Regions from separate parts of the Lacticaseibacillus sp. 30 genome, predicted to be linked through region 1. Evidence: predicted binding sites of a transcription regulator. Region 1 holds the regulator's gene; each other region holds the start of a gene.
What was found. Region 1 encodes NrdR, which represses ribonucleotide reductase genes. Its sites were predicted from a motif close to ACACNATATATNGTGT; they were not measured.
Positions count from the first base shown of each region.

Region 2: a site for NrdR is predicted at 1,429-1,444, ahead of pnuC (nicotinamide riboside transporter PnuC). Genes of this name have one in related genera too.
Region 3: a site for NrdR is predicted at 1,480-1,495, ahead of nrdJ (ribonucleoside-triphosphate reductase, adenosylcobalamin-dependent). Genes of this name have one in related genera too.
Region 4: a site for NrdR is predicted at 1,131-1,146, ahead of nrdD (anaerobic ribonucleoside-triphosphate reductase). Genes of this name have one in related genera too.

Region 1 covers NZ_JBSOQX010000003.1:38,528-41,682, forward strand. The annotation lists gene mutM (DNA-formamidopyrimidine glycosylase) at 1-445, shown strand, start outside; gene coaE (dephospho-CoA kinase) at 442-1,044, shown strand; gene nrdR (transcriptional regulator NrdR) at 1,099-1,566, shown strand; gene ACWPAB_RS02815 (replication initiation and membrane attachment family protein) at 1,646-3,007, shown strand; gene dnaI (primosomal protein DnaI) at 2,991-3,155, shown strand, end outside.
Region 2 covers NZ_JBSOQX010000007.1:102,210-105,364, reverse strand. The annotation lists gene ACWPAB_RS06705 (deoxynucleoside kinase) at 1-530, opposite strand, end outside; gene pnuC (nicotinamide riboside transporter PnuC) at 606-1,337, opposite strand; gene ACWPAB_RS06695 (SDR family NAD(P)-dependent oxidoreductase) at 1,599-2,534, opposite strand; gene msrA (peptide-methionine (S)-S-oxide reductase MsrA) at 2,583-3,155, opposite strand, start outside.
Region 3 covers NZ_JBSOQX010000016.1:53,088-56,242, forward strand. The annotation lists gene nrdJ (ribonucleoside-triphosphate reductase, adenosylcobalamin-dependent) at 1-1,464, opposite strand, end outside; gene ACWPAB_RS10880 (nucleoside 2-deoxyribosyltransferase) at 1,656-2,099, opposite strand; gene ACWPAB_RS10885 (alpha/beta fold hydrolase) at 2,137-2,982, opposite strand; gene nusG (transcription termination/antitermination protein NusG) at 2,992-3,155, opposite strand, start outside.
Region 4 covers NZ_JBSOQX010000026.1:27,894-31,048, forward strand. The annotation lists gene ACWPAB_RS13270 (ABC transporter ATP-binding protein) at 1-192, shown strand, start outside; gene ACWPAB_RS13275 (ABC transporter permease) at 189-950, shown strand; gene nrdD (anaerobic ribonucleoside-triphosphate reductase) at 1,264-3,155, shown strand, end outside.

The DNA.
Region 1 (3,155 bases):
GCCGGAACCAACCCCAAGCACCTTTGACGAAGCGGACTTTGCCCAGCGCTTGAAACGTCATCATAAACCGATTAAGTCGGTTTTACTCGATCAAACCGTGGTCGCTGGTGTGGGCAATATTTACGCTGATGAGGTACTTTGGTTAAGTCGGCTCAATCCGCTGCAGCCAGCTGATACCTTGAAATCTAAAGAAATCAAAACACTGCATGACGCGATTATCCAAGAATTAAACGCAGCCATTGCGGCAGGCGGCACCAGCGCGCATACGTATGTTGATGCAGAAGGCAATCGCGGTTCTTTTCAAAATGCCTTGCACGTCTATGATCGGGAAGGTACCCCGTGCGATCGCTGCGGCACGACGATTGTCAAAATTAAGGTTGGTCAGCGCGGAACCCATTACTGCCCACACTGTCAGCCATTACATCAAAGGAGGCGGCCAGCGTGACTTATCTCTTGGGGTTAACCGGTGGCATTGCATCGGGGAAATCGACGGTAAGCCGCACTTTCAAAGCCGCTGGGTTTCCGGTGGTGGATGCTGATGTCATTGCCCGCCAGATCGTCGAGCCTGGGCAGCCTGTTCTTGCGCGCATTGCTCAAGCTTTCGGTCCTGAAGTGCTGCGCGCGGATGGCAGCCTAGATCGCGCCAAGCTGGCCAAGATTGTTTTTTCCCAGCCAGGCAGAATGGCAGCCTTGAATCAGATCAATCGGCCTTATTTGCGCGAGGCCATCAGTCAGGCACTTGCACAGGCAAAAGCCGGTGGGGCCGCCATCGTTGTCGGCGACATTCCTTTGTTGTATGAGGCCGATTATGCCGATGACTTTGACGGTGTTGCGGTTGTGAGCGTTGATCCCAATATCCAACTATCGCGTTTAATGGCACGAGACGGGCTCTCACAGGCTGACGCGGAGGCCCGAATTCAATCGCAAATGCCGTTAGCGCAAAAGGCAGCATTGGCAGATTTTGTGATTGATAATAATGGGACTCAAGAGGCAACCATTGCCCAAGCCAATGCCTTGATCCACCGGCTGCAACGGCTATCATAAGCGGCTTACGCGTGCTATAATAAGCTATCAAACTTTGATTAAGAGGGTGGAGTCGTGCAATGTCCCCATTGCCATCATAATAGTTCGCGAGTTGTCGATTCCCGACCAACAGACGGTGGCCGTGCGATTCGCCGCCGTCGCGAATGCGAAAATTGCGGGTTTCGGTTTACAACCTTTGAACGGGTTGAACAAACCCCGCTGTTAGTGATCAAAAAGAATGGTACACGTGAAGAATTTAATCGTGAGAAGATCCTAAAAGGACTTATTCGGGCCGCTGAAAAACGGCCGGTTACCATGGAACAAATGCAAAGTATTGTCGATTCGGTCGAAAATCAGTTGCGTGCGATTGGTGAAAACGAAGTCTCCAGTCAGGCGATCGGTGAGTTTGTCATGTCTAAACTAGCCGATGTCGATGATGTTGCCTATATCCGTTTTGCCAGCGTTTATCGACAGTTTAAAGATATGTCCGTCTTCATGCAGGAATTGCAGGACATGATGAAGAAAGAAAAGACCAAGAAGTAAAGATCATCGCAGCTGAAAATGGTAAACCGGACCTGAGGCAAATGTCTCAGGTCCGTTGTCTGAAAAGAGGTGAAAGTGCATGCAACGTCCTGATACATTTAGTCCACAGGCAGGGTTTGTGTTAACAAAAGCCGGTCATTTGAGTGATTTTGACGAAAAAGTGGCAATTTCACTCTATCAGCCGCTCATCGGGCCGATTGCGATGGCATTGTATCTGAGCCTGTGGCAGGAAGTTAAAGATCGCGCACTAGTGACTGATCGACGTCTGCAATTATGGCTGCTGGATTTGTTAGATATTGATATTGATCAATTATTCAATGCGCGTGTCAAACTGGAGGCGGTCGGGTTATTGCGCACTTATACGCAAGTCGACTCATTAGGGCGTTACTACGCTTATGAGTTGTATGCACCGGTGGCACCTGATGCCTTTTTCAAGGACGATCTTCTCGGGTTGCTCCTATACGACAAAGTCGGGGAAAAAAGATACGATGAGCTGGTTGGCCAATTTAGCCTCAAACCAGTGCGCAGACCTGAATGGCAGGAGATTACAGCCAGTTTTCTCGATGTGTTTCGGTTTGATCATGATTTGAGCAAGGAGCCACCAGCAGTGGTGGCAGCTAAATCAGATATGACGCAAAAAGAAGCCACGCGGCCACGGCTTGGCACAGGCGGCGGCTATGATTGGGCATTAGTCAAAGCGATGCTGGCGAATAGTAATATTCAAGCGGGGCAACTCGCCACGCATCAGGAAGCGTTGTATCAAATCGCCGGTTTTTACGGGATTCAACCGCCGGATTTTGCTCGCTTGATTAGTCGCGCCACAGATGTCATGACTGGCAAAATTAATTTGAGTCAATTGCGGCGCTTAGCTGAACAAGGCTACACCCGAGCACAACCACATGCGCAGCCGACGACCACGACGGCACCGCCAAAAGTGGCATCAGCCGACGAAGCTTTGTTGCAAAAAGCCAAAAGTATGCCACCGCGCCAATTCTTAACCGCCGCCAAGCAGGCAAAAAATGTCCGAATGTACCCGGCTAACAACGAGTTACGTGCCGTTCAGCAGCTTAGTGAGCGAAATGTGTTCGATGCGCCGACGATCAATATTTTGATTGATTATATTTTACGAACCAATGACAGTATCAATCAGGCATTGCTTGATGCAATTGCTAACAGTTGGCTGAAAGCTAATGTGAACAGTCCCGAGGCTGCTTTGAAACAGATAAGTGACTTTGAAAAACAGAAGGCCAGTGGTCAAAAACGGCGTCAAGGCAGCGCCAAAGGTCCGCGGCAGGAGAAGTTGCCAGATTGGGCACAAGCGGGGTATAAGCCAAAAAAGGAAACGATCAGTGAAACTGATAAGAAGATACTCGCCGAACAAATGAAGAAATGGAAAGAGCTTAACGAACAAGGAGGGAAAACTGATGGAGGACATGCGTAAGCAGATTGCATTGCTGATGGATTCACGACAATGGCGTGATCGCTATTTCAAAATGGTCAAGAAGGCTTTGCAAGACTCTGAGGTTCAGGCCTTCTTGAAGGCACATCAGTCTGATTTGGCTGATGATGCTATTGATCGTGGTACTGCC
Region 2 (3,155 bases), on a different contig from region 1:
TCACGATAAGCTGTGTTGACCCGCCGATAGTAATCGACCAACTCCGGCTTTTCGCGAATATCTTCCATATCGCGACCACGACTTTGAATTTCGTCAATTTCGTGATCTGGATCAATTTTCAGATAAACTGCTAGATCAGGAAAACCGTTCCAAGGACTGCCATTGACATTACTTTGCATCTCTTGAGACAGTGTCACATAAACATTGAAATCAACATCATCGATTTCACCGTGTTTATGCAACTGCGAGGCCATCACGAAGTCTGATTCAAGCGAAGAATCCATGATCGCGTTTTCTTGGGTCACAGCCTTCTTCAATTGCTGGTAACGGAACGTGAGAAATGCAATCTGCAACATCGCGCCGGTTCGCTTACGACTCTCAACGCCTGCACCATAAAATTTTTGCAGCATATTGGCGATCATGCCATTACCTTCAACATCTTCATAATATGCCGGTGCCTGCATATCTTCTGACAAAACTTTTGTCAGCGACGTTTTTCCTGCACCAATACTGCCTAAAATGTAGATCACAGTTCTCGCTCCTCAATTATGTTTATTATGTTGCGCCAACAACAAACATTACCACAAACACAGCTAAAGCACCACTTAGATCGTTTTTAGACCCAGCTGCTTGCGGCCCCGATTGAACCATGGGCTAACCGTGAAGGCCAAAATATCATTAATGACGTAAATGCTGGCATTAATCGCCATCGCTAAACTGGCATCCCCTTGCGCAAAAGTAATGGCCCATAAAACGAGCTGAGCCACGCCACTGAACAACCACCAGAAGTACTGATTGTTGTATCGCAGGAAGCAAACAATCCCACCAGTCAATGAAATCGCAAAAGCCATACCATCAAAAATTGGCCGCGGATCATTGGTAAACTGGCCGATCAAATAGGCGCTCACCGCCCACACAATCAACGTAAAGCCAATTGACAGCATCCATTTCTGGGCATTGAATGTCTTCAAGTTGTTCTTAGTATCATCATTCCAAGTCCGAACGCTAATCAAAACTGGCAAATCAAGTGTCACCACATAGGCTAGCTGTTCAAACATTGATAGATAATTGCGGGCGATAAAGCCGACATAGATAAAACATGCGGCACTCAAAAGACCTAACCACCCATTGACTGCTTTAGTGGCATTAATGGCCAAGACGCAAAGCACACCCAAAGTTGTCCCAATAAAAGTAATGATAGTCACGGGCGTTATCTTAGCATCTACAAGGGTCATCAACTGACACCCAAAAGCAAACCAGAACAAATAATAGTTCTGCTGCGGCCACCCCTTCAACTGATGCATCAACCAACTAAAATAATTCCCAGATGTTTGCACAAACAAGACTCCCTTAAGCTTTCGTTTTCGTTGCACTGACAACGACTATGCTCTATTATGCAACAAATTTTTTTAAATGTAAGTCTTGAATATACAATATATTGGTGTTAGCGAGTATGCTCACCACTACATGTGCCATTTTAGGTGAACCGCTTACACAACGCTAATCACAGCAAAAATAGCATGGGATCAGCAGAAATGATGCTTTTGGGGCATTAGCAAAGTCGCTTCTTAGAAAATCTAACGTGCCCAAAATGGCAGTCATACACCAGTTACATTGCGTGAAGCCCGATATAAACGATCAAGCAACTTCTGATCGTGTAATTCGGGCCGCTGATTCCAAGCCCATAATGCTGGGTAACCTCGCAAACCACGCCATGCATGTGGTGCATAAATCACGCCGCCTTGCGCATTGGGGTCGGTTGCCGCATACAGTGCTGGCAATGCCGCCTGATCTGGCGATTGCCGGAGAAACGGCAGCAAGCAAAAACTCAACGCACCCATTCGCATCAACCACGCAGTTTTCCTTGAGCTGATTGTTTTCAAACTCGTTGCGGCTAATCCCGGACTTGAGCCAGTCACGGTCACCGACTGTCCTGCCTCTGTCAATAGCTGATTGAGCTTAACCACCATCATCGCTTGCGCCAGCTTGGTAGTCGTATAAATCGTCCAAGGGCGATAGTCATGGCCATCAAACTGATTAAAGGTCAAATGTGGTCGACCCATGGCGATTGAGGCAACGTTAACCACACGGGCATGATCCGATCGCAATAGTAGCGGCATCAGTTCGATTGTTAAGATAAATCCGGCAAAATAATTCACTGCCCACATCAGCTCGAGACCGTCACGGGTCAAGGTACGTTTAGCGGGCATCATCACACCGGCATTATTGATTAAAATATCCAGCTTAGGAAGCATCCTCAGCAGGCGGTTGGCTAAGTGTTTAGTGGCTGCTTGATCCGCCAGATCAGCGCCCATAAACGTGACATTTTGTTGACCGGTTTGCGCCCTTAACTTGGCTGCAGCAGTGACGCCTTTTGATGCCTGTTTGCCAACGATGATCACCGTCGCCCCGTGCCGCAACAAAGCAGCACTCATTGCAAACCCAACTCCGCTGGTACCACCTGTTACGACCGCATAGCTGCCGTGAAGATCAGGCATATTTTTTTGCGTCCAATGTCGTATCGGTTCCCGCATAGGCCACTACCTCCGTTTCAACAACAACTGCCATTTGACTGCAAGAATTTATGCCTTTTTACGCCGTTTCAACATCACCCGCAGGTTGCCTTGTGCACGCTGAAATTGAAGAAACTGGCGGCGCGTCCGTTCAACCATCTGATAGCGCTTCGGATTCTTTTTATAAAAGTCTTGATGATAGTTCTCGGCTGGCCAAAAAGTCGCAACAGGTTCAATTGCAGTGATGATTGGCCGCAAATAACGCCCAGAAGCAGCCAATTCAGCCTTAGCCGCTTCCGCTATCTGGCGTTGCGTATCGTCTTTGACAAAAATCACAGGACGATATTGACTGCCGCGATCTTGAAATTGCCCCAGTGCATCAGTCGGATCAGTTAACTGAAAATAAAGCGCCACTAATGCGGCGTAGCTCATTTTGCGGGTATCAAAAATAATTTCAACGGCTTCAACATGCCCGGTATAGCCGCCGATCACTTGTTCATAAGTGGGATGTGCGCTATGCCCGCCAGTGTAACCCGAAGTGACTGCGGTGATACCAGGCAAATCGACGAATGGTTCAACCATACACCAGAAACAACCGCCAGCAAAAATAGCCCGCTCCTGAAACGGCATGTCGCGATCAAA
Region 3 (3,155 bases), on a different contig from region 1:
GAACCAGTCTTGAATACCAGACATGGAAACACCGATACGCCGATTCTTCTTGATGATATCACGCGAAACCTGCCAGTCATAATGACTAAAGGTCACCCGCTTGGCGAATCGTGCTGCCAATGTGAAGGCCTGTTTCAGCTTCCATCCTTGCTCAACTGCAACAACTGGAAAGACTTCAAACAGATTGCAAGGTTCTCCATTGGCCAAGGAAATCTCACCACAAGGGTTGGTACCCTCAACATCGGGATCATTTTCCGCATTTTCGCCATCAGCAATCCGACCAAACCGCCGTGACAGTTCAAGATTCACAATCCCGGGTTCGCCATTTTTGGCAATGGCGTGGGCAATCGGCGAGTAAGCATCGAATTGTGTATTGATCGCAACACTATTGTTCGACGCCCAACGATGATGATAAAGCTGCTTTTGATCCTGCTTCATCGTGATAAAATCGTCATCGTCTGCTGAGCCGAGTGACATTTCAGCGGAGCGCCGAACATTGCCAGCAACGACTGTTTTACCGATCAAATTACCAATATCAGTCGCATCCACCGCCGTCAAGTGTTGGCCAACGCGAGCATTGAGCAACTTGTTGATATCCAATAACATCTCAATCAATGGCATCGGTCCAGAGGCAGTACCGCCAAAACCGTGAATTCGTGCACCCTTTGGCCGAATGTTGGTGATATCTAAAACCAGTTTTGTCTGACCGCTTGGATTAGTCGCGGCAAAATGATGGTCGATCACTTTCGCGTTGGCTAACACCCAACCTTCTCGCGTATCTGGCAAGGCACAATGATCAGCCTGTTCACCGGCATGTGCTTTTTCCCACTCGTCACGGTCAACCGCACCCATTTTCAAAGAATCAGCATAACTCGCGCTATTGCGGCCAATCACAACCGTCAACTCAAGCTTGGTCGCAACAGGTGGCAGCTTTGCAATATTATCCTTTGTCACCGAAAACCCAACGCCGCCGCCCTTCATCAGTTCATCAAACATGAAGGAGTATGGCATCGACACAGCCGGCTGCGAGGCGGGATAATCTTCAGGCACAATGTGTGATTGGCCATAAGGTTGCGGGCGAATGGCGATGAACCAGCAATTGTTCAAGGCATCGCCATTGCGCTTTTGATAATCTGTTCCGGAAATCCACAAATTACGGCCTGAAGGTGTGCCCGCCAAACCATAAATCAGTTTAAAAAGATTCCGTGCTTCTTTTTGCAATGTTTCAACGACCTTGGGATCAGGATTCGCTGTATGTAGGCGCGGATCAAGGTTAATGTTACCTTCAACCACGCGCTTGACGGTTTCGTCCCAGTTTTCAGTGCGTTGAGCATCTGGCAGCCACCGAGCATAAGTACGTTTATAAGTGACCCAGCCAAGTTCACCCCAATGTGGTTTTATTTCTTTTTTAACCTCGGCAATAAAAGCTGGTGCCAAGGTGATTGGTTTCGTCATAACTTGCATATCCGTACCTCCCGTATACAAGATATGGTATATCCTCATGAAGCTTATATCAAGATATAGATTTAACAATAACAACTGGTTAGATGACGGTAACTGGTGGCCGACAGTGCGTTCGCCTTTTCCAGAAAATTCTGAGCAAATTAAAAAATCGTCAGAGCAAAAACGTCTCCGACGATTCCTATGTGTTCAAGTTAGAAAACCGGACCAACATATGGTCGAACCAGCACATGTGCTAAATCTAGCGTTTTGAGCTCGGCAATTTCTTGAACGAAACAAGTGATCGAGCCAGCTAACATCAGGTTCATTGGCATCTTGCCAACTTGAACGGCAACGATCGGCATATGATGCGCATAGGCGTACCCGATTTCAAAAGCCGTGCCAGGATCAGGTGTATCGCCAACATAATCTAGAATAGCCACCATGGTTGTCGCCTGATGCAAGCCTTGAATGTCTTCACCAAAGACCTGACGCTGCCAGCCTGGTGAGTTTTCTTCCAATTTAGCTTTATTAGTATCATCGCGGGGTGAGAAAACACCGGTCACCGACTTGTTGACCTGCAATGCTGCCAAGACTTGATCAAGTCGCTTTGTTTGAGCCGCATCAAAAAATGGTGCGGCGACATAGATTTGTGCCATTTAGTTTCCTCCCACTTTTGTGACGTGCCCAGCAGCACTAAAAATCACGCTGCCGCTGCCATAAATATTCAACAATGTCGTGATCGACAAGCCGATTTTCATGCAACAGGCTGTGTGCAGCCCGCGGGCCGCGGATCACGACCTCGGTGTAATCTTTGATGCGGTCTTTGACCAAATAGCGAATTGCAAAACTGCTGTTGATCGCCACTTCACCATCATGGCGGCCGCCAATTAGTAAATCGCCAGCGATATTCAGCCACCGCAGATTTGCCGGTAAATTACCAATTGTCTTTTGAAACTGTTGATAAATCGGTGCAGCATGTTCCGGCCCGGTGCGGGTCAACCGCCAATTTAAGATTGGTGATCGTTGCGCCACCTCTAAATCATTCATCGGCGCAGCAATCGTGACTAGATTGGCGACAGGCACTGTCGGCTTGCTCAAAAGATATAGGACAGCTGTGACACCACCCATCGAATGGCCGACAATGTTCACCTCTGCAAACGCCTGTTGCGTTTGCAACGCTGTGATCACCTTTTCCAAGCCATGCAACTGAGCTGCTGGACGCACCGCCTTATCTGTGAACAACACTTGGACTGCTGCATGATGATTTAGGTTAAGCTGCCCACGCAAATGCACCTTGCCATCTGGCGCAACAATCGCTACAACATCTTTGCTGAGTCCATAACAGCGCTGGAGCCGCCAGAGCATATGCCCAAACGAATAGCGTGTGCCAAGGTGCCCAGGAATAAACAAAGTAGGTACCGGATCCATCACCAGCGGAACCGGTTGATACCCCGGCCGTGCCAGCAACAAATAATCTGCCAGACCGCCTACAACCACGACAAGACCAATGGCCGCAACGATCCAGAACCAGCCGCTCATGAGCTAAGCCTACAGCTTGTCGACTTGATCGAAATCCAGTTCCGCGGTAACTTCGCGGTCGAACATTTCGGTGACAACTTTCAACTTCATCTTTTCCTTATCAACTGCCGTGACTTTACCGTGCATACCGGTGAAGGCACCATCAATAATCGTCACTGGTTCGCCAACATCGA
Region 4 (3,155 bases), on a different contig from region 1:
ACCTTGCAGCAGCAGGGCCAGCTGACGCACCTTGAGCAACAAAAAAACAGTCTTCAAGCAGCATACACCGGTACCTATGCTGCCGCGGCTGATCGCGTCCTCACCATGTTGCTTGAAGCCAAACTCATTCCGATCACGCTTGCCCGGCAAGAAGCCAACTTGGAACAGATTTTCATGGAGGTGACGCGATGAACGCAGCGATTATTTTCACCAAAAAAGAACTGCTTGAAAGCTGGCGGACGCACCGCTTGTTGATTTTGACGGTTGTTTTCCTCATTTTCGGCATTTTGAGTCCGCTGATCGCCAAACTCATGCCGGAACTGTTAAAAGGCGGTCTTGGCGGCATTAAGGTGGCGGTCCCTAAACCGACTTCGCTGGATGCATGGACCCAATATTACAAGAACATCACCCAGATGGGCATATACGTGTTCGCCCTCATGCTTGGCGGTTGTGTGAGTCAGGAGATTCAACAAGGCACACTCGTTAACTTGGTCACCAAAGGCTTGCCGCGCTGGACGGTCATTGTGGGCAAAGCGGTTGTCGGGATGTTGCTCTGGATCTGGATCACCAGCCTCGCCTTTTTGGTAACGTGGGCTTACACCGCGTACTACTTTCCTGATACGCGCAGCCCACATGTGGTACTCGCGTTCTTACCATTATTAGTCTTTGGCTTATTCTTCCTCAGCCTGATCGTGTTTGGCTCCACACTAGCAACGAATAATTATGGCGGTTTGCTGCTGACGATTGTGGTGATGGCACTGTTGTATTTGGCACAAATGGTCAAAAGTTGGCAACATGCTAATCCGGTTGCCCTCATTGGCGACAATATGAAAATCCTTGTCAACAGTGATGCGCTAACGAAATTGATGCCGGCCATGGTCATTGCCGTCGTTGCTGCCGTTGTTTTATTTTTCGCGGCGATCAAGCTGCTGGATCGAAAAAAGCTTTAAAAAATTAGCCGAATTTTTGTTGATTAAACTCAAACTTCAACAAAAATATCGGTTATTTTTGGGCTATGATCAAACGATTTTTGAAAAAGCAGAAGTCGTGTTCACATGCGCAAACGTTATAACAGTCGGGCTTGCCGTCATTATCGTTAAGATGTGTCGTGAACAACCAAATAATGCAAAACACACTATATGGTGTATACAGATAATAATTACCCACAAAATTTGGTAGATATCCCGTTACTTTTGACGCTGAGTCTTGTATACTAGATACATTGTTACAAGCACTTCAAGTTAACGTAATGGGGGATTAGCCATGATCGAATTTTATACACAAATCAAGAAACGAGACGGGCGCATTGTTGATTTTGATGCATCCAAGATCAGCACTGCAATCACGAAGGCGGCAGAAAGTGTGGCAAAACTGGCACCGAGTGACGTGCTGACGATCGATCACTTGACGGATACGGTCACGGCTAAGATTCGCGATCGCTACCACGATGACGTGGAAATCGCAGAGATCCAAACAGTGGTTGAGCAGACCTTGATCGCTGCAGAAAAGTATAACTGGGCTGAAGCGTATACTGAGTATCGCTTGAAGCGTGATTTAGCCCGCAAACAGAAGCAAGATGTTAATTATAACGTCTCGCGCCTAGTGAATCGCGACGAAAGCGTTGTTAACGAAAATGCCAATAAGGACAGCCGGGTCTTTTCAACCCAGCGGGATCTAACTGCAGGCGCAGTGGCCAAGGCAATTGGCCTGAAAATGCTGCCGCCTGCTGTTGCCAACGCGCATTTACGTGGCGATATTCATTGGCATGATCTTGACTACACCCCGTTTATGGCCGAAACCAACTGTTGTCTGATTGATTTTGACTACATGTTGAACCATGGCTTCAGCATTGGCAATGCCGAAGTTGAACCGGCCCATTCGATTCAAGTTGCTGTGACGCAAATGACCCAGATCATCGCTAATGTGGCCTCCAGTCAATACGGCGGCTGCTCCAGCGATCGAACAGATCAGGTCTTGGCGCCATTCGCCGAGAAAAACTATCAAAAACATTTGCGTGAATTCGGCAGCGTGATTGATGATCCGGCTAAGCTGGAAGCACTGGCTGTGAAGCAGACTAAGAAGGATATTTATGATGCCTTGCAAACTTTGGAATATCAGGTGAACACCCTTTATTCCACCCAAGGCCAGACGCCATTTGTCACAGTCGGCTTCGGTTTGGGGACCAGTTGGATTGAACGCGAGATCCAAAAAGACATCCTGAAAATCCGAATTCTAGGTCTGGGTAAAGAACGGCGGACAGCCATCTTCCCGAAATTGGTCTTTACTTTGAAACGCGGTTTGAACCTGAAACCAGAAGATCCAAACTATGATATCAAACAATTGGCGATCGAATGTGCCACCAAACGGATGTATCCTGATGTCGTTTCCTATGACACCATCAAGCGATTGACCGGTTCCTTCAAAGCACCAATGGGCTGCCGTAGCTTCCTGCAGGGTTGGACTGATCCAAAGACAGGCAAAGAAGTGAACGCTGGGCGGATGAATCTTGGTGTTATCACGGTCAACTTGCCGCGGATTGCAATGGAAGCCAATGGCGACAAGGCGAAATTCTGGAAGATTTTTGAAGAACGGATGCGCATCTGTAAGGAAGGCCTGCTCTATAAGGTTGAACGCACCAAACAAGCAACGCCAGAAAGCGCACCGATCCTCTACAAGTATGGGGCCTTTGGTCACAAGCTGGCTGACACCGACAGCATTGACGATCTTTTCAAAAATGGGCGGGCAACTGTTTCACTAGGCTATATTGGTTTATATGAAGTCGGTACTGTTTTCTACGGCTCTGCATGGGAAAAGAATCCCGATGCCAAGGCATTCTCAGTTTCAATCGTGAAGGCTTTGGACGATCACTGCAAGGCTTGGGGAAAACAATATGGCTACCACTTCTCGGTTTATGGCACGCCAAGCGAATCGCTAACTGACACCTTCTGCCGAGCAGATACGAAGAAATTCGGTATCGTGAAGGACATTACGGACAAGGAATACTATACCAACAGTTTCCACTACGATGTGCGCAAATCACCGACCCCATTTGAGAAACTTGATTTTGAAAAGGATTATCCGCAATACAGTGCCGGTGGCTTCATCCATTATTGTGAATACCCGAACCTGAAGCAGAACCCAAAGGCACTGGAAGC